2 linked regions of the Aquitalea magnusonii genome follow. The protein of the gene in region 2 interacts with the protein of the main gene of each other region in a pairwise test. Links are inferred from orthologs where the notes say so. Each region holds a gene or a part of one and is shown on either strand. Other genes may lie near its edges.

The links.
Region 1: the proteins of DLM_RS15015 (region 2) and kdsB interact in binary tests that used the Escherichia coli proteins (3 or more experiments, as listed by UniProt). The link is inferred for Aquitalea magnusonii from one-to-one orthologs.

Annotation. Positions count from the first base shown.
Region 1 is NZ_AP018823.1:226,608-243,336, reverse strand. What follows is about bases 5,770-8,769. They hold kdsB (3-deoxy-manno-octulosonate cytidylyltransferase), read right to left. Parts: upstream 7,651-8,769; coding sequence 6,889-7,650; downstream 5,770-6,888. Other genes in these bases: lpxK (tetraacyldisaccharide 4'-kinase), read right to left, coding at 7,819-8,769; DLM_RS01195 (Trm112 family protein), read right to left, coding at 7,647-7,829; adk (adenylate kinase), read right to left, coding at 6,153-6,809; trhA (PAQR family membrane homeostasis protein TrhA), read right to left, coding at 5,770-5,920. Also shown: DLM_RS01230 (NAD(P)H-hydrate dehydratase), read left to right, coding at 1-818; DLM_RS01225 (DMT family transporter), read left to right, coding at 970-1,926; DLM_RS01220 (sensor histidine kinase), read left to right, coding at 2,110-3,657; DLM_RS01215 (DUF3369 domain-containing protein), read left to right, coding at 3,654-5,237; more of trhA, read right to left, coding at 5,303-5,769; more of lpxK, read right to left, coding at 8,770-8,850; DLM_RS01185 (ExbD/TolR family protein), read right to left, coding at 8,847-9,266; DLM_RS01180 (MotA/TolQ/ExbB proton channel family protein), read right to left, coding at 9,263-9,886; xseA (exodeoxyribonuclease VII large subunit), read left to right, coding at 10,269-11,624; DLM_RS01170 (DUF4442 domain-containing protein), read left to right, coding at 11,707-12,162; DLM_RS01165 (ArsR/SmtB family transcription factor), read right to left, coding at 12,210-12,506; gpmI (2,3-bisphosphoglycerate-independent phosphoglycerate mutase), read left to right, coding at 12,620-14,140; DLM_RS01155 (murein hydrolase activator EnvC family protein), read left to right, coding at 14,243-15,571; DLM_RS01150 (S41 family peptidase), read left to right, coding at 15,619-16,729. UniProt on the Escherichia coli protein: Activates KDO (a required 8-carbon sugar) for incorporation into bacterial lipopolysaccharide in Gram-negative bacteria.
Region 2 is NZ_AP018823.1:3,149,890-3,159,913, reverse strand. Bases 1-2,755 are described here. They hold DLM_RS15015 (TetR/AcrR family transcriptional regulator), read right to left. Parts: upstream 1,807-2,755; coding sequence 1,195-1,806; downstream 1-1,194. Other genes in these bases: DLM_RS15010 (GspH/FimT family pseudopilin), read left to right, coding at 2,460-2,755; DLM_RS15020 (NADPH-dependent oxidoreductase), read right to left, coding at 353-1,093; nemA (N-ethylmaleimide reductase), read right to left, coding at 1-319. Also shown: more of DLM_RS15010, read left to right, coding at 2,756-3,035; type IV pilus modification protein PilV, read left to right, coding at 3,032-3,649; DLM_RS15000 (PilW family protein), read left to right, coding at 3,658-4,623; DLM_RS14995 (pilus assembly PilX family protein), read left to right, coding at 4,605-5,150; DLM_RS14990 (pilus assembly protein), read left to right, coding at 5,852-8,164; DLM_RS23735 (type IV pilin protein), read left to right, coding at 8,173-8,571; yiaY (L-threonine dehydrogenase), read right to left, coding at 8,691-9,803. UniProt on the Escherichia coli protein: Involved in response to both electrophiles and reactive chlorine species (RCS). Represses the transcription of the nemRA-gloA operon by binding to the NemR box.

The sequences.
Region 1 (16,729 bases), 2.9 Mb from region 2 along the record:
GCCAGGATGGACGGACACTGCAGCGCCGCCGTGACAGCCATAAGGGCAGCCATGGCACGGTAGCCATCATTGGCGGCTGCGAAGGGATGCTGGGAGCCGCCCTGCTTGCCGGGCGGGCCGCACTGGCAGGCGGCGCCGGCAAAGTCCATGTGCTGACCCTGGATGGCCGCCTGCCAGTCGATGTCAGCTACCCGGAACTGATGCTGCATGATGCACGGCAAGCACGCAGTCAGCCGGACTGTGATGTACTGGCCACCGGGCCGGGATTGGGACAGAGCAAGCAGGCAAGGCAATGGTTGGAGCACGCCCTGGCATCCGCTTGCTCACTGGTACTGGATGCTGACGCCCTCAATATGCTCGCCAGCGATAGTCAACTGCAGGACATGCTGGCCATGCGCCAGCACGAAACCATCCTGACACCTCATCCGGCAGAAGCCGCACGCCTGCTGGGCTGCACCACCACCATGGTTCAGGCAGACCGCCTTGCCGCAGTACGCCAGTTAGCAGAACGGTTCGGCTGTGTCGTGGTACTCAAGGGTGCGGGGACGCTGATTGCCAGCGCCAAACAGCCATACCGGCTGAATACCAGCGGCGGTCCCGCTCTGGCCGTTGCCGGTCAGGGCGATGTCCTCAGCGGCCTGATTGCAGCCTTGCTGGCGCAAGGCATGCCGGCCATGGAGGCTAGCTGCCTGGCGGTACGGGTACACGGCATGGCTGGCGACGAATACCAGCAGGAAGCCGGCGGGCCGATCGGCTTGACCGCATCAGCCACCGCGCAGCGTTGCAGTCATATCCTCAACCGCTTGCTCAAGGAATGAACGCAACGGGCAAGAAACAACCATGCTCAGCCCGGCTCCCGGATCGACCATGCCCCACAGCAGCACCTTCTGCCCTTTTAGGCAAGGAAATACTTCTCCGGCGCACATGCTGGCTAGGTAAAATAGCCGCCTCTTCCGGAGGAAACATCTCTTGCAGCAGCAGAAGAAAGCCTATGCCTATGGCCTCTGTGCCGTCCTTGCCTGGTCCACCGTTGCCACGGCCTTCAAAATCAGCCTGGCGCATCTGACGCCAGCACAGCTGGTGCTCTATGCCAGCCTTGCCTCAAGCGCCAGCCTGCTCGGCATCCTGCTCTACCAGGGACGCATAGCCAGTCTGTTGCCAGCCCTGCGCCAGCACTGGCAACGCTCCTTGCTGCTGGGCGCGGTCAATCCGCTGCTGTATTACCTGATCCTGTTCAAGGCCTACGCACTGCTTCCGGCACAGGAAGCGCAAGCCATCAACTACACCTGGGCCCTGACCATGACCTTATTGTCGGTGCCCTTGCTCAAGCACAAGTTGCGTCTGAACGATAGCGCAGCGGCCGTCGTCTGCTATCTGGGCGTACTGATCATCGGCACCCATGGCCAGTTGCTCAGCCTGCACTTTTCCAGTGTTGCCGGTGTCGGTTACGCCCTGGCCTCCACCCTGCTGTGGGCTGCCTACTGGATTTTCAATGCGCGGGACCAGCGTGAACCGGTACTGGGACTGACGCTGAATTTCTTGCTGTCACTACCGCTCAGTCTCCTGTTCTGCGCCGCCACCGGAGAACTGCATGCGGTGGCATGGCAGGGACTGGCCGGAGCCGCCTACGTCGGAGCCCTGGAAATGGGCTTCACCTTTGTCCTGTGGCTCAGCGCAATGAAACTCACCAACAGCACCGCACGCATTGCCAACCTGATCTTCCTCTCCCCCTTGCTTTCGCTGGTCTTGATTCATTTCGTCGTGGGTGAACCAATCCTCCCCTCCACCCTGCTGGGCTTGGCACTGATCCTGGGCGGGCTATTGCTGCAGAAGCTGCCGCTCCCCAACCTTGGCCGCTTGCGCGGCAGCGCCGCATCCGCAGACCACCGGGAAATATCTTCACCAAGTGGCAGACAAAACCAGTGAATTTGTATCCACAGGCCACAGAATGTGGTGCCATTTACAACCATAAGCCGGTAAATTCAGTACTTGGCACTGGATTGCCGTGACAGCCTCAACGGTGCGATGCCACCATGCACCACAAGCAAAAGTGGCATTTCGCGGGAAGACTTCCTAGGATGAAGCAGGGCAAAAGGGATAATAAAAGCAATGAACAGCATCAAATCCAAGCTTAGGCTCTGGCTGATGATAGGGGTAACGGTGGTCGTGGCAATCACCGGGCTATTGTCGTACAAGCAAAACCGCAATCAGGATGAAGAAGACTACCAGGCCCAGCGTGCATCGCTGCAGGCCCGCCTGTCACTGTCATTGCCCCATGGCGTATGGCAGATGGACGACTCCTACACTCGCCTTACCCTGGATGCGGAACTGGGCTGGGCCTCAGTCGTGGCCATCCGCATTACCGGAGATGCCGGCCTGAACATCGGCCGCAGCCGCAGCGCCGACAATGCCACGCTACGCGACATGGCACCGGCGGAAAAGCCCAGCAGTGACGATGTCCTGCTCATTCCCATCATTTATCAGAACCGGGAAAAACTCGGCACGGCTACGGTCTACCTGTCACGTAGCCAGCTAGAACATCGCCAGCACATGCATTTGCTGGAAATCCTGCTGGAAATCCTGCTACTGGATGGTCTGATTTTCATCGTGATGACCTACAACCTCAACCGCTTTGTATTTGCCCCGCTCAAGCGGCTGCAAGAAGCACTGAATCTGGCCGCCAGCAGTGACGATGCAAGCGCACTGCGCCTGGAACAGCAAGGCCAGGATGAGTTCGGCGCGGTCACTCACAGCTTCAACCGCATCGTCGATCGCATTTCCGCCGATCTGGCAATGCGCACCAGTGCCGAAGCACAGGCACGCCAGGAAAGAGACAATGCCAAGCTGGCCCTGCGTCAACTGGTGCAAACACAGCAAACGCTGGTGGAAACCGAAAAGCTGGCCTCGCTGGGCAGTCTGGTTGCGGGTGTCGCCCATGAAATCAATACCCCGGTGGGCATTACCCTGACCACCGCCTCCCATCTGGCAACGACAACACTGCACATCACTGAAAAACTGGACAACGGTGGCGTCAAGAAGAGTGATTTCCAGGCCTATCTAGACACGGCCAAAGAATGCTGCGAACTGATTCTGTCCAACGCCGAGCGGGCAGCCAACCTGATTCACAGCTTCAAGCAAGTCGCCGTGGACCAGACCAGTGAACAACGGCGCGACTTCCAGCTCAACGACTACCTCAATGAAATCGTCACCAGCCTCAAGCCGCGCTTCAAGCGTTCGCAAACCAGCATCGCCATCGATTGTGAAGATGACCTGCTGCTGGACAGCTATCCCGGAGCGGTATCACAGGTCGTCACCAACCTGCTGGTCAATGCGCTGGTACACGGCTTTGACGAAAAACCCGGCGGCACCATCCAGATACACGCCGAACGCTGCAGTAACAGCGAGATTCGACTCAGCGTCAAAGATGATGGCAAGGGCATTCCCGCCGAAAACCTCAATCGCGTGTTCGACCCCTTCTTTACCACCCGCCGTGGCAGTGGTGGCAGCGGGCTGGGCCTGCACATCGTGTACAACATCATCCGGCAACGACTGGGTGGCACCATCGAAGTGCATAGTGAGCCGGGCAAAGGCAGCACCTTTACCATCACCATGCCATGCATCGCGCCGGAAATTACGCACAGGGAGGCAAGGGAATGAGCCAGCAACAGGATAACGATGATAACTGGCTGCTGGAGGATGACCCTGCCGAGCAGGCAAACCAGCAAGCACAATACAAGCGCCCCTGGAAAATCCTGATCGTGGATGACGAGCCGGACGTGCATACCGCCACTGCGCTGGCCATCCGCAACATCCGCTATAAAGATCGCGGACTGGAACTGCTCAATGCCTATTCGGCAGCAGAAGCCATGCAGGTGCTGGAACAACATGACGATTTCGCACTGATTCTGCTGGATGTGGTCATGGAAACCGACGACGCCGGGCTGCGGCTGGTTCAACACATCCGGGAAGCACGGCAGATCAGTACCACCCGAATCGTATTGCGTACCGGCCAGCCCGGCCAGGCACCCGAGCAGGAAGTCATCCTCAATTACGATATCAACGACTACAAAACCAAGACCGAGCTGACGGTACAAAAACTATTTACCACCGTCATCGCTTCGCTACGGGCCTATGAAAACCTGATCACCATCGAAAAAAACCGTCAGGGTCTGGCCAAGATTCTGGAAGGCGCGGCAGATCTGTATCAGATGGTCTCGCTCAAGGAGTTCGCTTCCGGCGTGCTCAAGCAGATCAGCGCCATCCTGGATGTCGGCACCGATGGCATACTCTGCGTGGAAAGTACGCCAGACAAGATGGGCAGGCCACAACTGGAGATTCTGGCCGCGGCCGGTGCCTATGAAAAGCTGCTGGAAAGCGGCAGCCTGGAGAACTACCCGCAACTTGCCAATGCGATTTGTCGTGCCTTGCAGGAAAAGCGCAATATCTATCAGCACCCCTACGACGTGCTATGCATTACCGCCCAGAACGGCAGGGAATTTGCCGTCCACTTTACCCCGCCATGGCCCCTGGATGATGTAGAACGCAATCTGCTGGAAGTGTTCTGCCAGCGCATTTCATCCGCCTATGACAATCTTTACCTCTACAACCAGCTACGCCACTCTCAGGAAGCCACCGTGGTGGCATTGGCAGCCCTGGCCGAATTCCGCGACACCGATACCGGCGACCATGTGCAAAGAGTACAAAAACTGACCCATGCCATCGCTGCAGAAATCCGCAACAACGGCCAATATCTGGAACTGCTGACACCGGAATTCATGGACATGGTGGGCATGGCCAGCATTCTGCATGATGTCGGCAAGGTTGGCACACCGGACCATATCCTGTTCAAACCCGGCAAACTGGACCCGGATGAGCGCTGCATCATGGAGCAACATGCCAGCATCGGTGCCCATATCCTGGCAAAATCGGCACAGATGGTGGAAGGGCAAAGCTATCTTTCACTCGGCTCGGAAATTGCCGGGGGACATCACGAACACTTCGATGGCAATGGCTATCCGCAAAAGTTGAGCGGCCAGGCCATTCCCTTGTCCGCACGGATTGTTGCCGTGGTTGACGTCTTCGATGCCCTGCTCAACAAGCGCCCCTACAAGGAGCCATGGGCACTGTCCGACACCCTGGACTATATCCGCAGCCGCGCCGGCAGCCAGTTTGACCCGGTTGTGGTGACGGCCCTGTGTACGCTGGTGGAAGAAGGTCGCTTGCCAATCGAAGTGTAAATGGCCACCAGGACAAAAAAAGCCGCCAGTAACTGCTGGCGGCTTTTGCTTTCTGCCAAGGGCAATCAGGCTACGTAGAACATTACGCTGACAAACTGGCAAATGCTGCCACCCATCACAAACAGGTGCCAGATGCCATGGCCGTGACGGATCTTTTCATCATTGATGAACCAATAAATGCCAACGCTGTAAATCACGCCACCGAGCGCCAGCCAGAACAGGCCGCCCCAGGACATGGCGGCAATCAAGGGCTGCATGGCAATCACCACCAGCCAGCCCATCACCACGTAGAGAATCATCGACAGCAAGCGGGTACGTCGGCCCAGCGTCAGTTCCTGGACGATGCCGAAGATGGCCAGGCCCCAACTCAGGCCGAACAAGGTCCACCCCCAGGCTCCACGCAAGGTCACCAGACAGTACGGCGTGTAGCTCCCGGCTATCAGCAGATAGATGGCCGAGTGATCGCACTTTTGCAAAATCGCCTTGGCACGGCCTTTGGCGCTGTGATACAGGGTGGAAATCAGATACAGCAATACCAGGGTAGAGCCGTACAAACTGAAACTGACGATCTTCCATGGATCGCCCTGCTCGGCTGCCACATACACCAGACTCACCAGTCCGGTAATGGCCAGCACGGTACCAATCAGGTGGGAAATGCCGTTGAAGCGCTCTCCGTAATACATGTATTTCTCTCTTCTCACTGCGACCATATAAGCCGGCACACAGCCACAGAGCCGTGCCAGACAGCTGCTTGGGCAGCCAATCGGTGCAGGCGGTTCCTGCAGAGTCATTAGAATAGTTGGCGGCAAAACCCGGCAAAACAAGTTCTTGCCACCTCAACCGCAACAAGAAGCAGTATACAAAAACAAAGCGGGCCATAGCCCGCTTTGTCACATCGGCAATAAAAACTGTCGCTCAGGCACCCAGTGCCTTCAGGACATTCGCACGCACCACATCCACCGGCTGCGTGCCATCAATCTTCACATACTTCGGTGCCTTGGCATCGCCGCTGGCCGCGCGCTGGCCATAGAAACCAACCAGGACTTCGGTTTGCTCGTGATACACCGCCAGGCGCTTTTTCACGGTTTCTTCGTGGTCATCATCACGCTGGATCAGGTCTTCACCGGTTTCGTCATCCTTGCCGGCCACTTTGGGCGGGTTGAAGGTGATGTGGTAAGTACGACCGGAAGCCACGTGTACACGGCGGCCCGCCATGCGCTCGACAATGGCGGCATCCGGTACGTCGATTTCCACTACGTAGTCGATGTCCACACCAGCCGCAATCATGGCTTCTGCCTGCGGAATGGTGCGCGGGAAACCATCAAACAGGAAACCCTTGGCACAGTCGTCCTGGGCAATACGCTCCTTGACCAGACCGATAATGATGTCGTCACGCACCAGGCCGCCGGCATCCATGATGGCCTTGGCTTCCAGACCCAGCGGTGTACCTGCCTTAACCGCTGCGCGCAGCATGTCACCGGTGGAAATCTGCGGAATGCCGAACTGTTCACGAATATAGTTGGCCTGGGTACCCTTGCCTGCGCCCGGAGCGCCCAACAGAATCAATCGCATAATTACTCCCGTCAGTTTGTATGTCGTTTATTGTGTTTGGTATTCATCGGCCGTCTTGCATTGCGGCCTTGCCCGACGCTCAGCGCCCGGCCAGTACGGCACGCACCCGTTCCAGATCGGCCGGCGTATCCACGCCGGCTGCGGGTGCTTCGCTCACGGTAGCCACCATGATGGGGTAGCCGTGCCACAACACCCGCAGTTGTTCCAATGCTTCAAACTGCTCCAGCGGGGAGGGGCTCAATGAGCTGTAGGTCTGCAAAAAACCTGCCTGGTAGGCATACATGCCGATGTGCCGCAGGACCGGTAGGTCGGCGGGCAACACGCTTGTATCGTGTGCAAACGCGTCACGGGCATAGGGAATGGGCGCCCGGCTGAAATACAGGGCCCGCCCAGCGTGATCCAGTACCACCTTGACCACATTGGGATTGAACATGTCTGGTGCTGCCTGAAACGGGTGTGCCACCGTCGCCATCGGCACCTGGGTTTCGGCCATCAGCGCCGCCAGCCTGTCGATCAGCGCCGGGTCGATCAGCGGCTCGTCGCCCTGCACGTTGACCACGATCTGCTCTGCGGGCCATTGCATGCACAAGGCAACTTCAGCCAGACGATCGGTACCGCTGGCATGATCTTGCCGCGTCATCACCGCTTCGATGCCATGTACGGCACAGGCCTGCAGGATGTCATGGTGATCTGTAGCCACCACCACCTGGCTGGCATGACTGCGTGCAGCCTGCTCGGCCACCCGCACCACCATGGGCTTGCCGGCCAGATCGGCCAGCGGCTTGCCCGGCAAACGACTGGATGCCATGCGCGCCGGGATGACGACGGAAAAACCGCTCATTTCACTTCTTCTTCCGCAGCCAGCTCACGCGCTTCGGTCTCCAGCATCATCGGGATGCCGTCCTTGATCGGGAAAGCCAGACGGTCGCCCTTGCAGATCAGCTCCTGCCGGGTCTTGTCGAGTACCAGCGGGCCCTTGCACAGCGGGCACACCAGGATATCCAGAAATTTAGCGTCCATGTCTTATCTTCAATCGGGAAAGTAGCCAGCCGGCAAGATCCGGCGTCAGCTGAGCCGTCACCGGCAAGACCCATAGTCTAGCACGCTGCGCCGCATCATGAATCACTCCCCGCAATTTCACCGCATCTTTGCTGGTGACGATGACCGGCATGTCTCCAGGCGGCAAATCATCCGGGGTGAAAGCATGGTGATCGGGGAAAGTCAGGCACTGCTGCAAGGTGAAGCCCAGTGACTGCAAGGTAGCGAAAAAACGCTCGGGATGGCCTATACCCGCCAGTGCCAGTACCGGTTGACCGGCCAAGTCCTGCACCGCGCAAGTCTGTTGCGGCAACGCCAGAGACTGTAGCTGCTGGGCTGCCAGCCGCATGGCAAAACAGGGGATGTTGCGCGGCAAATGCAGTGCGTTACCAACGCCATTGACCACGATGGCATCGACAGCGGCCAGCCGCGCAGCAGGTTCGCGCAACGGGCCGCCAGGCAACAAGCGACCGTTGCCCAGGCCACGCTGCCCATCCAGTACCACGACTTCAAGCGTACGCGCCAGACGATAATGTTGCAGGCCATCATCGGTAAGAATCAGTTGCAAATCAGGCTGCAGTTTCAGCAGATGCCGACCAGCCGCCACCCGGTCGCGCCCCACCACCACCGGTGCTCCGCTTGCCGCCAGCAGTAAGGGCTCGTCCCCAACCAGTCCGGCCGGGCTGTCCACCGCCACCAGTGTTGCTTGCCGGTGGCTGCCGCCATAACCCCGGCTGATCACCCCCACACGCACGCCACGGGCTTGCAGATCGGCCAACAAGCTCAGTGTCAGCGGTGTCTTGCCGACGCCACCGACATTGATGTTACCGATGACCACAAGAGGAACAGGCAAGCGATAACTGCGCCACACACCAAGGCGATAGCCGGCACGGCGCAGCGCAGAAACCAGTGCAAACAGCCCTTCCAGCGGAGCCAGAAGGGCTGTCAGCCACCATGTCGGTTGATACCAGTGGCGTTCGATCAATTGACTGAGTCGACTCACGGCGTGGTGTTCTGCGTCGCGAATGTCAGCTGCAACAAACCGGCGGCACGGGCAGCCTCCATGACGCTGACCACCGCCTGGTGCGTCGCCTTGGCATCGGCATTCACCACGACAACCGGATCTTTCTTGCCGGCTGCCGCATCACGCAACTGCGTTTGCAAGCCAGCCTTGTCCCCTGCCGCCAGCTTGCGCCCGGCCACTTCCATTTCACCGCTGGCAGCCACCGCCACGGTAATCGGCGTGGCCACTTGCTGGCTGGTATCCCCCTGCGCACTGGGCAGATTGATTTTCATCTCGGCAAACTTGGAATACGTGGTGGTAACCATCAGGAAGATCAGGATGACCAGCAGCAGGTCAATCATCGGGATGAAGTTGATTTCCGGCTCCTCCCGTTGCCGGCCGCGGCGGAAATTCATGGCTGGCTACCATTCTGGCGTTCGCCGTGTACAACTTCCACCAGCTTGACTGCCTGGGCCTCCATCTCCACCAGCAGGCCATCCACACGGGCACGGAAGTGACGGTAGAACATCATGCTGGGAATGGCCACGATCAAGCCAAATGCGGTGTTGTAAAGCGCGATGGAAATGCCATGCGCCAGTTGCTGCGGGTTGCTGGAGCCACCGGGGGCCTGGGAGCCGAAGATTTCGATCATCCCGATTACCGTTCCCAGCAGGCCCAGCAAGGGTGCCATGGCCGCAATCGTGCCCAGTGTATTGAGGAAACGCTCCAGGTGATGCGCCACCACCCGGCCTTCGTCTTCAATGGCGTCTTTCATCACTTCTCGGCTGACACTCACATTGCGCAAGCCGGCAGCAAACAATTTGCCAAGTGGTGAATGATTTTGCAGCAGTTGCAGCAATTCGGACGAGGCACCGGCGCGGCGGAATTCGGCTACGGTCTGCGCCAGCAAGCCCTCCGGAACAATCAGCGAGGCGCGCAAACTGAACAGACGCTCGAAGATGATGGCCAGCGAAATGACCGAGGCCAGTATGATGGTCCAGATCGGCCAGCCGGCCGCTTCAACAATTGACCACACGAAACATTCTCCAAAGCTGTAGCTAAACGCTAAACTTTAGCGGTTGCCAGACTTCTCGGCAACCATGGCCCATGATCAGGCGGCGGCAAAAAAAGCTTTTTCGCAAGCACCTGCAAGAAAATTCGCTAAGCTTCGATTTTCTAAGGAAAATTTGCCGACATCCACAGATGCTGTGGATAACTTTGTTGATAAGCTTGTGTACAGACAAGCCGAATGCAGCGCCAACGCCTGTTCCACACCATTGCCCGCATTTTGCACAAATAACGCAGGCCATTGTTTTTAAAAGAATTTTATTAAACCGGAAAATACCATTCTTCTACCTTGTCGGACAATTTACAGACGACAAAAAACGGTATTTTCTGCTGTGGATGACTTGACAAGCATGAATTTCAATAGCACGGCAAATGACGTAATCAGTGTTTCTTCGCTTAACCGCATGGTAAGAGACCTGCTGGAATCCGGTTTGCCACCGATGTGGATTGGCGGAGAAATATCCAATCTGACCTTGGCAGCATCAGGCCACGCATACTTCTCACTCAAAGATGCCGGCGCACAGATTCGCTGCGTGATGTTCCGCCACAAACTATCCCTGCTGCCCTTCAGGTTGGCAGAAGGCATGCAGGTGGAACTCAAGGGACTGGTGACACTGTATGAAGCGCGCGGTGATTACCAGATCAATGTCGACACCATGCGCTCCGCCGGCCTTGGGCGCCTGTACGAAGCCTTCGAGAAATTGAAAAACCGGCTAAATGCAGAAGGTTTGTTTGATGCGGCACGCAAGCGGCCACTGCCTGTTCATCCCGCAGCCATCGGCATTGTTACCTCGCCTGCCGCCGCTGCATTACGCGACGTGGTCACCACGCTGCGTCGGCGCATGCCTACCATCCCGGTCATTCTTTACCCCGCCCCGGTGCAAGGAGAAAGCGCAGCCCGCCAGATTGCCAGCGCCATTGAACAAGCATCACAAAGGCAGGAGGTTGATGTGCTGATCGTCTGCCGTGGCGGTGGCAGCATTGAAGACCTATGGTCATTCAATGAAGAAATCGTTGCCCGCGCAGTGGCCGCATGCCGGATTCCCATCGTCAGCGGTGTTGGCCACGAAACCGACTTCACCATCTGCGATTTTGTTGCCGACCGCCGCGCTCCCACGCCCACTGCGGCAGCAGAACTGGTTTCTCCCAACCAGGAGCAACTACGCCAACAACTGGAACAAGGCAAGCGTGGTCTGGAACGCGCACTTGGGCGCTTGCTGGTCGACAAATCCCAGCGCCTGGACTATCTGGCACGCCGCCTGAGCCACCCTGGCGACACCATGCGCCGACAAAGCCTAAGCCTGCAACAGGCGCAGTCCCGGCTACAACGCGGACTGGACAATCTGTTTGCCCGCCGTCGCTTCAGTCTGCAACTGGCCAACAGCCGTCTGCAGCGACACCAGCCGCAGTTGACGCAGCAGCAAGATCAGCTCAAGCAACTGGGCAGACAGTTGCAACGCAATATCCGCCAGCTTTTGCAGCACAGGCAACAAAACTTGCAGCAACTGGCGGTAACGCTGGAAGCGATGAATCCCGAAGCGGTGCTAAGCCGGGGGTATGCCATTGTGCAAAAGCGCGATGGCCAGGCGGTAAAATCGCCACAGGAGTTGCTGAATCAGGAAAGAGTCCTGCTGCGCCTGGCAGAGGGTGTGACCGAAGCAGTGATCGACCATCCGCAGGGTGCGCAGCCAGAGCTGCCATTCTAAGCGAGCGCCAACGCCTGCCTGGCTTGACAGGGCCGGGCATTTTGTTGAGCATAGAAATCAAACAACCGTTTGAAATTTCTATATGAAACCATCACCGCGCCTGCTCAAGACCCTGATTAACCTGTGGCCTCCCTTCCTTGGTGCCGGCATCAAGGTTCGCCACATCGCAGCGGACTGGAAACAGATTAACGTACAGCTGCGTCTGGGATTGACCAATCGCAACTATGTGGGCGTGCATTTTGGTGGCAGCCTGTACGCCATGACCGATCCGTTTTTCATGCTGATGCTGATGCAATCACTGGGACGTGACTACGTGGTATGGGATAAGGCAGGAGCCATTGAGTATCACAAGCCGGGCAAGGGCGTGGTGACGGCCTGTTTCACTCTGCAGGACAGCCAATTGCAGGACATCCGCCACCGCACCGCCGGGGGCGAGAAGTATCTGCCAGAGCTGACAGTGGATATCCGTGATGAAGCCGGTGATATCGTGGCTACCGTCAACAAAATCTTGTATGTAAGACGCAAAAAAGGCCGCTAAGCGACCTTTAAGCGACCTTTTTTCATGAGCAAACACTGACAGGAAGATCAGTCGACAAAGCCACAGAATACTTCACGCATCATCTTCAACACTTCCAGCGTACGAATATCACCAACCCGGTAATAAACCCGGTTGGCATCCTTGCGCGTGCGCAGCACACCTTTGTCGCGCATGATGGCCAGATGCTGGGAAATGTTGCTCTGTGAGGTTCCCACCTGCTCCACAATATCCTGCACACTGACTTCCTGGTCGCCCAGTACCGAGATGATCTTCAACCGCAAGGGATGTGACATCGCCTTCATTGCCCGCGAGGACTGTTCGATCTGGTCATCATTGAACAGCAAGCTCTGCTCCTAAGTAGTTTGCAATGCGTATTTATATTGGTTTGACTACGGTACAATACTAACTAAAAAAATCAATACCATCAAGAATTTCTAATATTCTGATTGTGGACATCATGACAGCTATCACACCCGTTTTACTCCTCATTCTCGACGGCTTCGGACACCGGCTGGAAGGTGACGACAACGCCATCCTGCATGCCAACACCCCCACCTGGGATGCGCTCAAACAGCAGTATCCCTACGGCGTGATTGATGCCTCGGAAGGCTTTGTCGGCCTGCCCAAAGGACAGTTCGGCAACTCCGAAGTGGGCCACCTCAACATCGGTGCCGGGCGGATTGTTCAACAGGACATCAGCCGAATCGATTGCGATATCGAAGAGAACCGCTTCGAGCAGAATCCGGTCCTGCAGCAGGCCATTCAACAAGCCAAGGGTTCGGCACTGCATGTGATGGGCCTGTTGTCCGATGGCGGTGTTCACAGCCATGAAAATCACATTTTCGCGCTGATCCGTGCCGCCCAGGCTGCCGGCGTTCCGCATATTTACGTGCATGCCTTCCTGGATGGCCGCGACACCCCGCCGCGCAGTGCCGAAACCTATCTCAAGCGTCTGGATGAAGTGCTGGCCAGTTGCCCGGCTGCCCGCCTGGTTTCCGTCACCGGCCGCTACTGGGCCATGGACCGCGACAAGCGCTGGGAACGCGTGGAACCCGCCTATCGCCTGCTGGTGGAAGGCGAAGGCCTGCACCATGCGGACAGCGGTCTGCAAGCGCTGGCAGCCGCCTATGCCCGTGATGAAAACGACGAATTCGTTGCGGCAAGCGGCATTGGCGCTCCGGTCAAGATGCAGGATGGCGATGTCGCCATCTTCATGAACTTCCGCGCCGACCGTGCGCGCCAGCTCACCACAGCCCTCACCGACCCGGCCTTCAATGGTTTCAGTGCGCGGCAGCCCAAGCTGGGACAGTTTGTCACGCTGACGTCCTACGGCGAGGCCTACAGCAACCCGGTGGCCTATGCCCCGCAAAAGATCAGCAACGGCTTTGGTGAATATCTCGCCGGGCAGGGCCTGAAACAGCTACGCATTGCCGAGACCGAGAAGTATCCGCACGTTACCTACTTCTTCAACGGTGGCGAAGAGCAGGTTTACCCCGGTGAGGACCGCATTCTGGTGCCTTCCCCCAAGGTGGCAACCTATGACTTGCAGCCGGAAATGAATGCTCCGCAAGTCACCGATCACATTGTTGAAGCCATTGCCTCCGGCAAGTACCAGGCCATCATTTGCAACTACGCCAATGGCGACATGGTGGGGCATACCGGCAAGTTCGATGCCGCGGTCAAGGCAGTGGAAACGCTGGACGCCTGCGTCAAACGCTGCGTGGAAGCCATGCAGGCGGCAGGCGGCGAGGTGCTGATTACCGCCGACCATGGCAACTGCGAACAGATGTACGATGCCGCCCACCATCAGCCGCATACCCAGCACACCCTGGACAAGGTGCCCTTCCTGTATGTAGGCCGCCCGGCACACATCAAGGAAGGCGGCGCGCTGCGCGATATTGCGCCTTCTTTGTTGGCGATCATGGGCCTGCCCCAGCCGGCGGAAATGACCGGCCGCTCGCTGATCGACTTCGCGTAAGACCTTCAGGCCGGCCTGCCACGCAGGCCGGCAATGAAGCTGCCCGGCATGCCGTGGCCTGTTATCATGCAGGCAACAGGTGTAATCCGAAGCGAAAATGGAATGAAACCGATATTGCTGCTAGCCCTGCTGGCTGGCGCGGCCCAGGCCGCCCCCTCCCCTGCCTCCCATCCCTTGTCCACAGCCCCACAGCAACAGAACCTGCAATCGGTGCGCAAGGAAATCGATAATCTGAAGAAGGATCTGGCGCAGAAACAGGCGGTGCAACAGGAAGCCAAATCCGCCATTCAAGAATCGGAGCAGGCAATTGCCCAAACCAATCAGGTGATTGCCAAGCTGGAAAACAAACAGAATAACTCGGCACAGCAACTGGCAGACTTGCGCCAGCAAGTGCAAACCACCGCGCGCAAACTGGCAGAAACCCGCCAGCGCGTAGCGCAGATGCTGGCCAGGCAGTACAAGAGTGGCGATCACGACGCCATGAAGCTGATGCTCAACGCCGACGATCCGAACCAGACTTCGCGCGACATGGTGTATTACCAGCATATTGCCAAGGCACAGCAGCAAATGGTGACGCAACTGATCAGCCATCAACATGAGCTTGAAGCGCTAACCTTCCAGCTGGAACAGGAGCTGGCCCGCCTGGATGCGCTGTCCAACCACAAAAGCCGGGAAAAAAACGCCCTGCTCAACAGCAAGACCAACAAGCTTGCCCAGTTGAACAAGATATCCGGCGAAATCCAGGCCGGACAAAGCCGGCTGAGCAAGCTGCAGGAAGATGAAAAGCGGCTGACCAACCTGATTGCCCAGATCAACCAGGAAATCGAGCGCCGCCGCCAGGAAGCCATCCGCAAGGCGGCGGAAGAACGCAAGGCCCGCCAGGCCGCGGCACTGGCGGCCAAGAAAGAAAACGAACGCCGCCGCAAACTGGCAGAAAGCGCGCGCAAACAAGGCAAGCCGGTACCGGAAGTGGCCAGAAAATCGGTTCCGGTACCCCAAGAGAAGCCGGTTGAAGAGGTGGCTGACAGCAGCGCGGCAGGCAAGGCCTTTGCCAGCCTGCAAGGCCGTATGAAGATGCCGGTATCAGGACAACTGGCAGGCCGCTTTGGCAGCGCGCGCAGTGAAGGCACTTCGTGGAAGGGTGTATTCATCCGCACCTCCGCTGGCCAGCCGGTTCATGCAGTCGCCGATGGCAACGTGGTGTATGCTGATGCGCTACGCGGATTCGGCAACGCCGTGATCGTAGATCATGGCGGCAATTATCTGACGGTGTACACCGGGCTGTCGTCCATCGGCAAGGGCGTGGGCAGCACGGTGAAAGCCGGAGAAACACTTGGCAACACAGGCGCACTGGACAGCGGCGAATCCGGCCTGTACTTTGAAATCCGGCATATGGGACAACCTCTCAACCCGCAAACCTGGGTACGTTAAGCCACTCGCGGTATCGGAGACCAACACACAACATGACTAGTCATCGCATGAAAAAAATTGCCTGGCTTGCCGCCGGGGCTCTGGCAGGCGGTGCCCTGACCCTCAGCGTACAGGCTTTTGCCGGCAAGGAACCCACCACCCTGCCGCTGAACGAGCTGCGTACCTTTGCCGAAGTATTCGGCCGCATCAAGCAGGATTATGTCGATCCGGTTGATGACAAGAAGCTGATTACCGAAGCCATCAAGGGCATGCTCAGCGGTCTGGACCCCCACTCCGACTACATGGATGCAGATGCATTCAAGGAACTGCGCGAAGGCACCCAGGGTGAATTTGGCGGTCTCGGCATCGAGATTGGTGCCGAAGACGGCCTGGTGAAGGTGGTGTCGCCAATCGAAGATACCCCGGCACAGAAAGCCGGCATCAAGAGCGGTGACCTGATCATCAAGATTGACGACACGCCGGTACGCGGGCTGTCGCTGAATGACGCGGTCAAGCGCATGCGCGGCAAGCCGGGCAGCAAGGTGACGCTCACCATTGCCCGCAAGAGCGAAACCAAGCCGCTGGTATTTGCCATCACGCGCGCCATCATCAAGACCAAGAGCGTGAAATCCAAACTGCTGGAACCGGGCTACGGCTATGTGCGCATCACCCAGTTCCAGGAGCACACCACGGAAAACCTGGCCGAAGCCATTGCCAGCATGACCAAGCAGAACAAGCAGCCGCTCAAGGGCCTGGTGCTGGACCTGCGTGACGATCCGGGTGGCTTGCTGACCAGCGCTGTCGGTGTTTCTGCCGCCTTCCTGCCCAAGGATGCACTGGTGGTGTATACCGAAGGCCGTACCGCTGACGCCAAGATGAAACTGACGGCTTCCGCACAGAACTACGGTCGCCCCGGCATGCCGGACCCGCTGTCGGTACTGCCGCAGGAAACCCACAAAGTGCCGCTGGTGGTGCTGGTGAACGGCGGCTCCGCCTCGGCATCGGAAATCGTGGCCGGCGCACTGCAGGATCACAAACGTGCGGTGCTGGTTGGCACGCAAACCTTCGGCAAGGGTTCGGTACAATCCATCCTGCCGCTGGGCAGCGCCGGTGGCATCAAGCTGACCACCGCCCGCTACTTTACCCCTAGCGGCCGCTCCATCCAGGCCAAGGGCATTG
Region 2 (10,024 bases):
GGCCGGTATGCCATAGTTGCAGCGCGGTCTTGCCGCCAGCGGCATGCACCGAGGCATTCACCTTGCCCCAGGCGGCCACCTGTTCTTCGCTGTAAATACCCGGCGCACCGGCATAGCCCTTGGCGGTGCGGGAGATGTGGGTGCCTTCGGCAATGATCAGCCCGGCGCTGGCGCGCTGGGTGTAGTACTGCACCGACAGATCGGTGGGGACGTCGCCCGGTTCGGTATTGCGCAGGCGGGTAAGCGGGGCCATGGCAATGCGGTTGTTCAGGGTGACGGCACCCACTTGCAGCGGGGTAAACAGTTTATCCAGACTCATTTGAGCTTCTTCCTCTAGGCAAAGACAAGTTGATCAACGGTCAAAACCAAAGCCCTGCTTGCGGGCAACCGGGGCGACTTCGGGGAAATACACCTTCTGGTAGTACTGGGCGGTATTGGCGCTCCACGGCAGGCCATCCGGGCGGCCAATCTGCTGCCAGTAGCTGGCCAGCGTCTGGTCGTACTGGCGGATTTGTTCCGGCAACTGTGCGGCCTGGTAGTGTTCGTGATGGATAAAGCTCTCACGCGGCAGGCGCGGTTTGATGCTGCTGTCCTGATCAACATAGCCCAGAGCCACGCCAACAATGGGGAAGGTCAGTTCCGGCAGTTGCAGCAGTTCGATCATGGCTTGCGGATTGCGGCGGATGCCGCCGATCGGCACCACACCTAGGCCGGCAGCGCGGGCGGCGGTCATCAGGTTGCCCAGTGCAATACCTGCATCCACGGCACCGACGGCAAAGCCTTCCACGCTGTCCTGAATCACCTGCTCGGCACCGGCTGCTTCCACGCCAAGACGGGTCTTGTAGAAATCCACCACCAGGGTGACAAATACCGGGGCCTGGGCAATCCACGGCTGGCCACCGGCCAGGGCGGCAATCTGCTGGCGGCGCGCGGCGTCCTGCACCACCACCAGCGACACCTGCTGGCCATTGATGGAGGTGGGGCCTTTCCAGGCAGCGTCCAGCACCGCGTCCAGTACCTCGGCGGGGACGGGTTTGTCCTGATAGCTGCGAATACTGCGATGTTGTTGCATCAGTTCCAGTGTGCTGTTCATGGCATTCTCCCGTGTGGGTGAAAATAAATAGACCGGTCGTCTAGTTGATGTGTCAAAAATACCCGCCGCAAGGGCGGGCAAGATAAATGGGTATTGCTGCGTCAGCCTGCCTGACAGTCGCCCGGCTTGAGCATGGCGTCGGTCAGCGCCTGTGCCTGCAGCATGGGCTGCTGGGTGTGTTGCACCTTGAACAGCAGGGCGGAACCTACCCACAGGCTGTACAGACTGCCCGCGGTGTCTTCGGCTGACAGCCGGGTACACAGGCTGCCTTCCTGCTGCCCGCGGCGGATACAGTCGGCCAGGCGGACAATCACCCGCCCCATGCCCTCGGCCAGCGCTTCGCGCATCGGCTCGGACAGGTCGGAGACCTCGGCGGCCAGCTTGATGGCCAGACAGCTCTGGCTGTTTTCCTCACAGCGGTGGTTATCCAGCCAGCCGGAGAAGTAGCGCAGCAAACAGCTACGCGCATCGCCTTGGCTAGGGTCCAGTGTTTCCAGCAGGCGCGCATCGTAATGTTCGAAGTAGCGCTGCAGCATCTCTACCCCAAAGCCTTCCTTGGAACGGAAGTAATGGTAGAAGGAGCCTTTGGGTACACCGGCACAGCCGAGGATTTCGGCCAGGCCAACAGCAGAAAACCCCTTGCCCAGGATGATGGATTCTCCTGTGGCAAGCAGGTGTTCGCGGGTATCGGAAAACTGGCTGGGTCGTGACATGGGCAGATAGTACTAGACCAGTCGTCTAGTTTGCAAGTGTTCTTTTGCGGCCCACCGCGGTGTGACTGCAGAACCCTGCCAGCCTCAGGGCTGAAAACGACGGGTTTGATGGTGGGCATTGCTGCGCCAACCGTGGTGGGGCGCTGGTCGGGGGCCGGCTTGGTGTCTGCCCGTCTGCGCCAGAGGTTTCGCGCTGCTCACACAAAACTGCTGCTGCGTTGCGCCTCCTTGCCGTACTGCTTGTACGGTCTGTATCAGTGTGCCTTACCTCAGGGAGGCTACGCGCTTGTTAGCCGCTCTTAGCGTCATCTACAGGATGGTTTTTAAATTTATTAGTTATTAATTTAAAAAAATAAAAAAACTTTAAACATTGCATTGATTGTTTGCTTAGGAATATCTGAAAGATTCCACGAAATAGATATCTGTTACGCGAGATATATCTTAATCATGCGTTTGATTTTTCTCATAACAACAATCGCAAAATCTTGTAAATGCAGTTTACCTATGTAGAATGCATTTTATTTCTACTACCGCTTGGAATTTGCATGTTGCAGTGCAATCCACATGCATAAAAATGTGACGTTATGCACCTGATGCCCAGTCCTACAACAAGCAGGCCACGCCCGGTGCATGGGGGCGCGGGTGGTTTCACCTTGGTTGAACTGCTGGTCACCATCAGCGTGGCGGCAATGGTGATGGCCATTGCCGCTCCGGCCATGCAAGCACTGGTTGCCACCAACAAGATTGCCACTGAGGCCAACCGCGTGGTGGCGGGCTTCAACTATGCCCGTACCGAGGCGGTACGGCGCAACCAGCCGGTGTATGTCTGCTCGGCCAATCTGAATGTCAATACCAAGGTCATCAGCGGCTGCCTGGATCAGCAGGTAAGCAATCTGTATGACTGGGGTTTTGGCCAGTTGATTTATGCCGACAACCTCACCACCGGCACCATGGGCAGCTATGACAGCGGCGAGGCCATCAAAACCTTCAGCTACTACGGCGAGATGAATAACGGCGCCAAGCTGAACCTGGTGATGTCGGCCAGCCCGGTGGCCACGGTGAAGCAGATTGCCTTTGGCAGTGATGGCCGCCTGCTGGACGGTAACAGCCGCAAGCTGGTGTTACAGGACAGCACCAACAATCTGTGCCGGGTCATCCTGATTGCCGGCTCAGGGCGCAGCAAGGCATGTGACACGGCCAATGACAATAGCTGCGGAGCCTGCTCATGAATAAAACATCCGGTTTCACCATGCTGGAAGTGCTGGTGTCCATTCTGATTGTGGGTGTCGGCATGCTGGCGATTGCCGGCATGCAGGGGCGTACCCTGAAAACCGTGCGCGAAGCGGAAACGCAGGCGGTGGCTGCCATGCTGGCTGGTGAGGTGGCCGATGCCATGCGTGCCAACGCCAGTGCCACCATCAATGCCAGCGGCAGTGTCACCGAAGACTGGTCCAATTATGTGGAAACCAGCTATAGCGATCACAGCTCGGCCCCGATCACCCTGTGCGCAGCGGCCAGTGCCACGGCCTGCACCAGCGCCCAAATGGCGGCGTACGACCTCTATCAGTTCAAGAGCAGCCTGGCCTCGGCCTTTGTCGACAGCAACCGCTCCAGCGTGCGGGCCATTGTCTGTCGCGACAGCACCGCCTCATCCACCATCAATTTTGATGACAGCAAACTCGGCGGCTGTACCGGTGGCAGCAAGCTGATGATACGAGTGGCCTGGAAAGCGGCGATGGAAAAAAACGCCAATGCCGCGCTGGGCAGTAACGCGGCCAATCGTGCAGCCTCAGCCACCAGCAGTACCCGTGTCTATGGCTATGTCTTGCAGTTTGAACCATGAGTAATGCAATGAAACGGATGCGTGGTTTTACCCTGATTGAGCTGATGGTGTCACTCACCATCGGCATGATGGTGCTGGGCGCGGTGGTGGCGGTGTATATCAACAGCAAGCGTACTTTTACGGTGGTGAATCAGCGGATTGCCATGCAGCAAGATGCGCGCATTGCCTTGATGCAGATAGCGCGCGACCTGCGCATGGCGGGCAGCTATGGCTGCGCCACGCTGGATGCCAACAATACCGCTGCATCGCAGGCAGTGACGGTGGATACCAGTGCGGTGAGTGCGCCTGAGGTTTACCAAACCTTCATCACCAGTGGCGGCAGCTACCTGCCATTCATGGCCTATGCCTCTGGTACTGCCGGCAGTTGGTTGAACGGACAGACCGCCTCATCCGCGGTTGATGTGCTGGCCGTGCAGTATGGACGCGGGACGGCCCAGGCCACGGCCATTGCCTCCGGCGGGCAGGCCACGTTTTCGGCCAACAGCAATAAGCAGCGTACCTACACGGTGGGGCAGAAGTTCTGGGTAGCCAGCACCTGCCAGAAAATCCTGCTGGAGAAAACCGATGCGGGTCTCGCTTCGGCCGGGGTGACGGTGAACGTGGGCAGCATGACCTCCGGTGCCGACATCATGGACCTGGTTTCGCGCGCCTATTTTGTCAACAGCAGCAGCGCACTGGTGATGACCGAGCTGGGGCAGGCCGGCACCTTGCAGGGGCCGAACGAGTTGATCGGCAATATCACCAAGCTGCAATACGAGTACGGTGAAGTCACCGACAGCGTCAACTGTCTGGTGACCTACAAGGACCGGTCCTCGGTGGGTAACTGGCGCAATGTTTCCTCGGTACGCATCAGCATGACGGTACGCAGTCAGAACCAGGTGCCGCTGGCCAGCGGCAATAGCTATGGCTACCTGACCCAGACCTACCAGACCACCGCCGCCATCAGGGGCAAGCAATGTTACAAGTCCAGTTGAAATCCATGCCTGCTGGCGCACAAGCTGGTGCCAGCCTGATTGTCTCCCTCATTTTGCTGGCGGTGATTGCCTTGCTGGTGGTGTACGGTGCCCAGCCCATGCTCACCGAGCAGAAAATCTCCAGCAACCAGAACGACCGCAATATGGCCTTCCAACTGGCGGAACTGGGCTTGAAGGCTGGTGAGAGCTATGTGGCCACCAACAAGCCGGCGCTCAGCTCGTTTGCTGCAGATTGTACCGGTGGCCTTTGTCTGCCCAGCCAGTCGGCGGGCGGTACCAATGCCTGGGAACGCAGCAATGTATTTACCGGCAGTTATAACAATTCACTGCAATGCACCAGTTGCACCTTCAGCGCTGGCTCAGACAGCCAGCAAAAGCCGCGTTACATCGTGGAGTTGCTGGACACTAACTATTCCGATGCGATAACCGGCACCACCGGCGTTACGCTGTATCGCATCACCTCCCGAGCCTGGGGCCGCAATGCCAATACCCAGGTCACCTTGCAAAGTTATTACGTGGTTTCCTGAGGCCGCTGTCCATGTCCCGTTCCCATTTCCGTATTACGGCTGCTGCGCTGGCGCTGTGTTCGACGACTGGCTTTGCGGCAAGTCTGTATCCTGCGGTTCCGCTATACCTCAATCAGAAAACCGTGCGGCCCAATATCGCCTTGATGGTGGATGATTCGGGCAGTATGAAGGATGCGCCAAATGGTCGGTCCATCACCACGACTAATCCTTCAAAAATTACGATTGCCAGAAAAGTTCTGACCAATTTGTTGAATAATAACTGGGATATGGCGTATTGGGGCTTGTTTCATTTTAATTATGGTCCATATTCTCGGTGGTATGGGGGTTATGTTCCGCTACGGTCCAGTCTGAAGCTGGATGGCTGGAGTGATCCAACATCATCGGATTCTAGTACACAGTTGACCAATTTTACCAATGATATTAATGGTACTGGTTTGACGGATTATCTTGGTACGCCAAGTGCCGGTGCATTTTATAATATCATGCGCTCGTTTTCCGGCCGACCTGGCTGGAATGGTTATCCCAGCTATCAGACGCCGCAGGATTATACCAATGATTCGCCAATCAAATATGTGTGTCAGAAAAATTTTGTTATCTTCATTTCGGATGGTTATCCAAATGATGAAGTAGTCAATGCAACCGAAAAAAACAAATCGGGTACATCTGTTGCATTGAATAGTTATACTCCGGTAGGCGTTGCAATGCCGAGTGTCGGTAGCAGTGTCGATCCAACTCTGATTCGCTATGCCGGCTTTTATTACCAGAACGGTATTGTTCCCAATGGTGTGACCACGGATCTGGAAGGCAATACATTCAGTGCTGCCACTGCACAGCCCATTGTCACTTACACCATTGGTTTTGGTTTGCCAGCAACGGATGATGGTCAAAAGGTATTGACTGCTACGGCGACTGCAGGCGGCGGTCAAAGCTTTAATGCCAGTGATGAAACCTCGCTGACCAACTCTCTGAAGGCGGTTCTGAACAGTATCAGTTCTACTACTGCGACCAATGTTCCCGTTGTTGCCAGCAAGCCCACCAATCCGACCGAAGCAATTCAGGCGACTTTTTATTCCGGTGACTGGTCTGGCCAGTTGCATGCTTACACGGTCAGCAGCACGACGGGCCTGGCTGATCTGAATTCGTCCATTCCGGTGCTGTTCAATTCATCCAGTACCACCCGGCTGGCCAATATTTTCACCAGCAACGGTGCCAGTGCCAATGGCGTACTGTATTCAAGCATCTCCAGTAACAGCAATCTGAACAGTTATCTTGCCGGTGGCTCACCATCCGGCTGGCGTAGCCGTAGCGGTGATAAATCCACCCCCTCCACCTTGGGTGACATTATCGACTCCACACCAACACCGTTTGGTACGACAGCCACCGCCGGTTTCGCTGTGGGGGCCAATGATGGCATGTTGCATGTATTTGGCCGCACCACCAGCAATTACACCGAAGCCTTTTCCTATATTCCGCGTGCCGTGACCGCAGCCAACCTAGCCTTACTGGGTTCTACGACTTATGGTACTGCCCAGCCGCACCTGTATTTTGTCAATGGCAGTCTCACCTTCAATAATGTCAGCGGTGGTGATAACCAGTTTTCCACCGCAAACAACGCGATATTGACCGGCGGCATGGCGCAGGGTGGACAGGGCCTGTTTGCGCTGGATATCAGCAATACCGTGGCCAATCCGGCCCAGTTGAGCGGTGGCAGTGCGTTCGGCAGCAAGAATGTGCTGTGGGATCATGTGCCGGCAGACCCCGGTTTTGGCAACCTGGGTTATACCTTTGCCAAGCCGGTGATTGCCCAGGTGTATGTAAACGGGGCAAAAAAGTGGGCGATGATTACCGGTAACGGCTATGACTCTGCCAACAAGGCCACCACCCTGATGGTGATTGACCTGAAAACCGGTGCCATGCTGTATGAGCTGGATACCGGCACCGCCAGCAATGGCCTGTCCTCACCGGCGGTGCTGGATATCAATAGTGACAAGGTGGCCGACTATGTCTATGCAGGCGATCAGGCAGGTAATGTCTGGCGCTTTACCCTGCAGACCAGCAAGTCCACCACCACTTCAGCCAGCAAGTTCTTTACCACCCAGGCCAACCAGCCGGTGGTGGCGGCACCGGCCATTTATGCCATCCCCGGGGGTGGGTACATGATTTATGTCGGCACCGGTCGCATGATGTACGAGAACACTACGGTGAATGACCGTACCACGGTGTATCCACAGTCCTTGTATGGGATTTACGACGACCAGACCAAGACCAACCTGACTTACAGCAGTTCCACCTTCATTACCGATACCGAAATGGCCAAGCTGAATGGCACGGCCTCCCTTGATGGTTCAGCCATTTCAACCGCCTCCAGCAAGCTCGGCAGCAGCGTGGTGTTCCGTAAAACCACCACCATTACCGATGCGGCCACCACCCCTGGCTTGTCGGTGGGGCCAACTGGTAATCGGGCTGGTTGGGTATTCAATATGGACAGCAGCAATGGTGAGCGCATGCTCTACCAGCCGGTGGTGGCGCTGGGCAAGCTGTATTTCACCACCCAGATACTCAAGGGCAGTGACAAGGTGTGCAGCAATGTTAACCAGCAAAGCGGCTGGGTGATGGCGCTGGACTTGATGACGGGTGGGAGGCCATCATCTCCGGCCTTTGACTTGAATGGCGATGGCAAGATCAATACCAGCACTGCATCACCGGATGGCGATATGGTGACGGATTCTGATGGTAAAACCAAAATTGTCCCTTCCGGCATCAACTACAACATTGGTATCCCGTCGGCCTTGTCGATTGCCTTTACCGTTACCACGGTGAATCTGGGCGATTACACCACCACCGATTCGGGACAGATGGGGACCTACCCCTATCCTTCCTCCACCAACACCAATGAAGTGCTGACTTTCTACGTGGGCGGCACCGGCGGCAGTAATGGCAATGTGGCTGCCGGCAAGCTGATACCGCGTGTCACATCGGTGGGCCGGCGCATTAGCTGGCGTGAAATTTTCTGAGGCAGAACATGAAGAAACAAAATGGTTTTACCCTGATCGAGCTGGTCATCGTGGTGGCGATTGTCGGCATCCTGGCTGCTGTTGCCTATCCTTCCTACACCCAGCACGTGATCAAGGGTAATCAGGCGGCTGCCAAGGCCAGCTTGGTGGAAAACGCCCACTATATGGCGCGGCTGTATGCGGAGAAGGGCAGTTATGCCTCGGCCACCCTGCCACAAACCACCTCGCCCAGCACCGGCACTGCGCTGTACAACATTGCCGCCAGCGGTGCCACGGCGGACACCTTCTCCCTGGTGGCCACGCCGGTGGACGGCATGTCGCAGGCCGGTACGGAAACCATTTCGGTCGATCAGGACGGCAACATCCTGTATTGCAGCCAAATCAACACCGGTAGCTGTCATCAGTAAACAGCCGGACATCGCCGTCGCCGCTGGCCATAGCAAAACCGCCAGCCCTTCCGGGCCGGCGGTTTTGCATTCCGCCCCTTTGGGCGGGTTTTTGCGGGGCAGATTTTTCCGTCCTGGGTTTACATCGCGCCTTCGAAAATACTTTCGATTTCAGCCTGGCTGGCCTGGCGCGGATTGGTCAGGCCGCAGGCATCCTTGAGCGCATTGCGCGCCAGCAGCGGAATGTCCTCCCGCTTCACGCCCAGCTCGGTGAGCGTGGCCGGGATGCCGATATCGGCTGCCAGTTTGCGGATGGCCACCAGGCAGGCTTTGGCTGCTGCCTCGGCAGTCAGGCCCTGGGTGTTCACCCCCATGGCGCTGGCAACATCGGCCAGGCGGGCGGCGGAGGTCTGCACATTGAAGGCTTCCACATGCGGCAGCAGCAGGGCATTGCATACGCCGTGCGGCAGGTCGTACACCCCGCCCAACTGGTGCGCCATCGCATGGACATAGCCTAGCGACGCATTGTTGAAGGCCATGCCGGCCAGAAACTCGGCGTAGGCCATCTGTTCGCGCGCTTCCAGGTTTTTGCCGTTTTCCACTGCGGTGCGCAGGTATTGGGAGATCAGCGACACCGCCTTGAGGGCGCAGGCATCGGTAATCGGCGTGGCCGCGGTGGAGACATAGGCTTCGATGGCGTGGGTGAGGGCGTCCATGCCGGTGGCTGCGGTCAGGCCCTTGGGTTTGGCAATCATCAGGTCCGGATCATTCACCGATAGCAAGGGGGTGACATTGCGATCGACAATCGCCATTTTCACATGCCTTGCTTCGTCGGTAATGATGCAAAAGCGTGTCATCTCACTGGCCGTGCCTGCGGTGGTGTTGATGGCAATCAGTGGCAACTGCGGTTTTTTCGAGCGATCCACGCCTTCGTAGTCGGCAATCTGTCCGCCATTGGTGGCCACCAGGGCAATGCCCTTGGCACAGTCGTGCGGCGAGCCGCCGCCCAGCGAAATGACAAAGTCGCATTGCTTTTCCTGCAGCACGGCAAGGCCGGCCTCGACATTGGCGATGGTCGGATTGGGCTTGGCACCGGCAAAGATGGTGGACTGGATGTCGCGTTCGTTCAGCAGGGCCTGGATCTGGCCTGCGACACCGATTTGGTCCAGCACCTTGTCGGTGACAATCAGCGCATGCCGGAAGCCGTAACCCTGGATGGCGGCCATGGCATCTTTAAGGCAGCCAGCACCCATGACATTGACAGCAGGAATAAAGAAGGTCGTGGTGGTCACTGTGTTATCTCCATTATTGACGGGCGGCCTGCGAGGGAAGCCCGGACTGCTTGCGGGAATCTGCATCGTGTTCATGACCTGAGTCATGCATGCAGCCTATAGCGCCAGCCCGGCGGTTGACATTCGACTTTAGTTGCATGCGCTGGATGGATGATGGCCGGTGCGCCGTGCATCATCGCGGC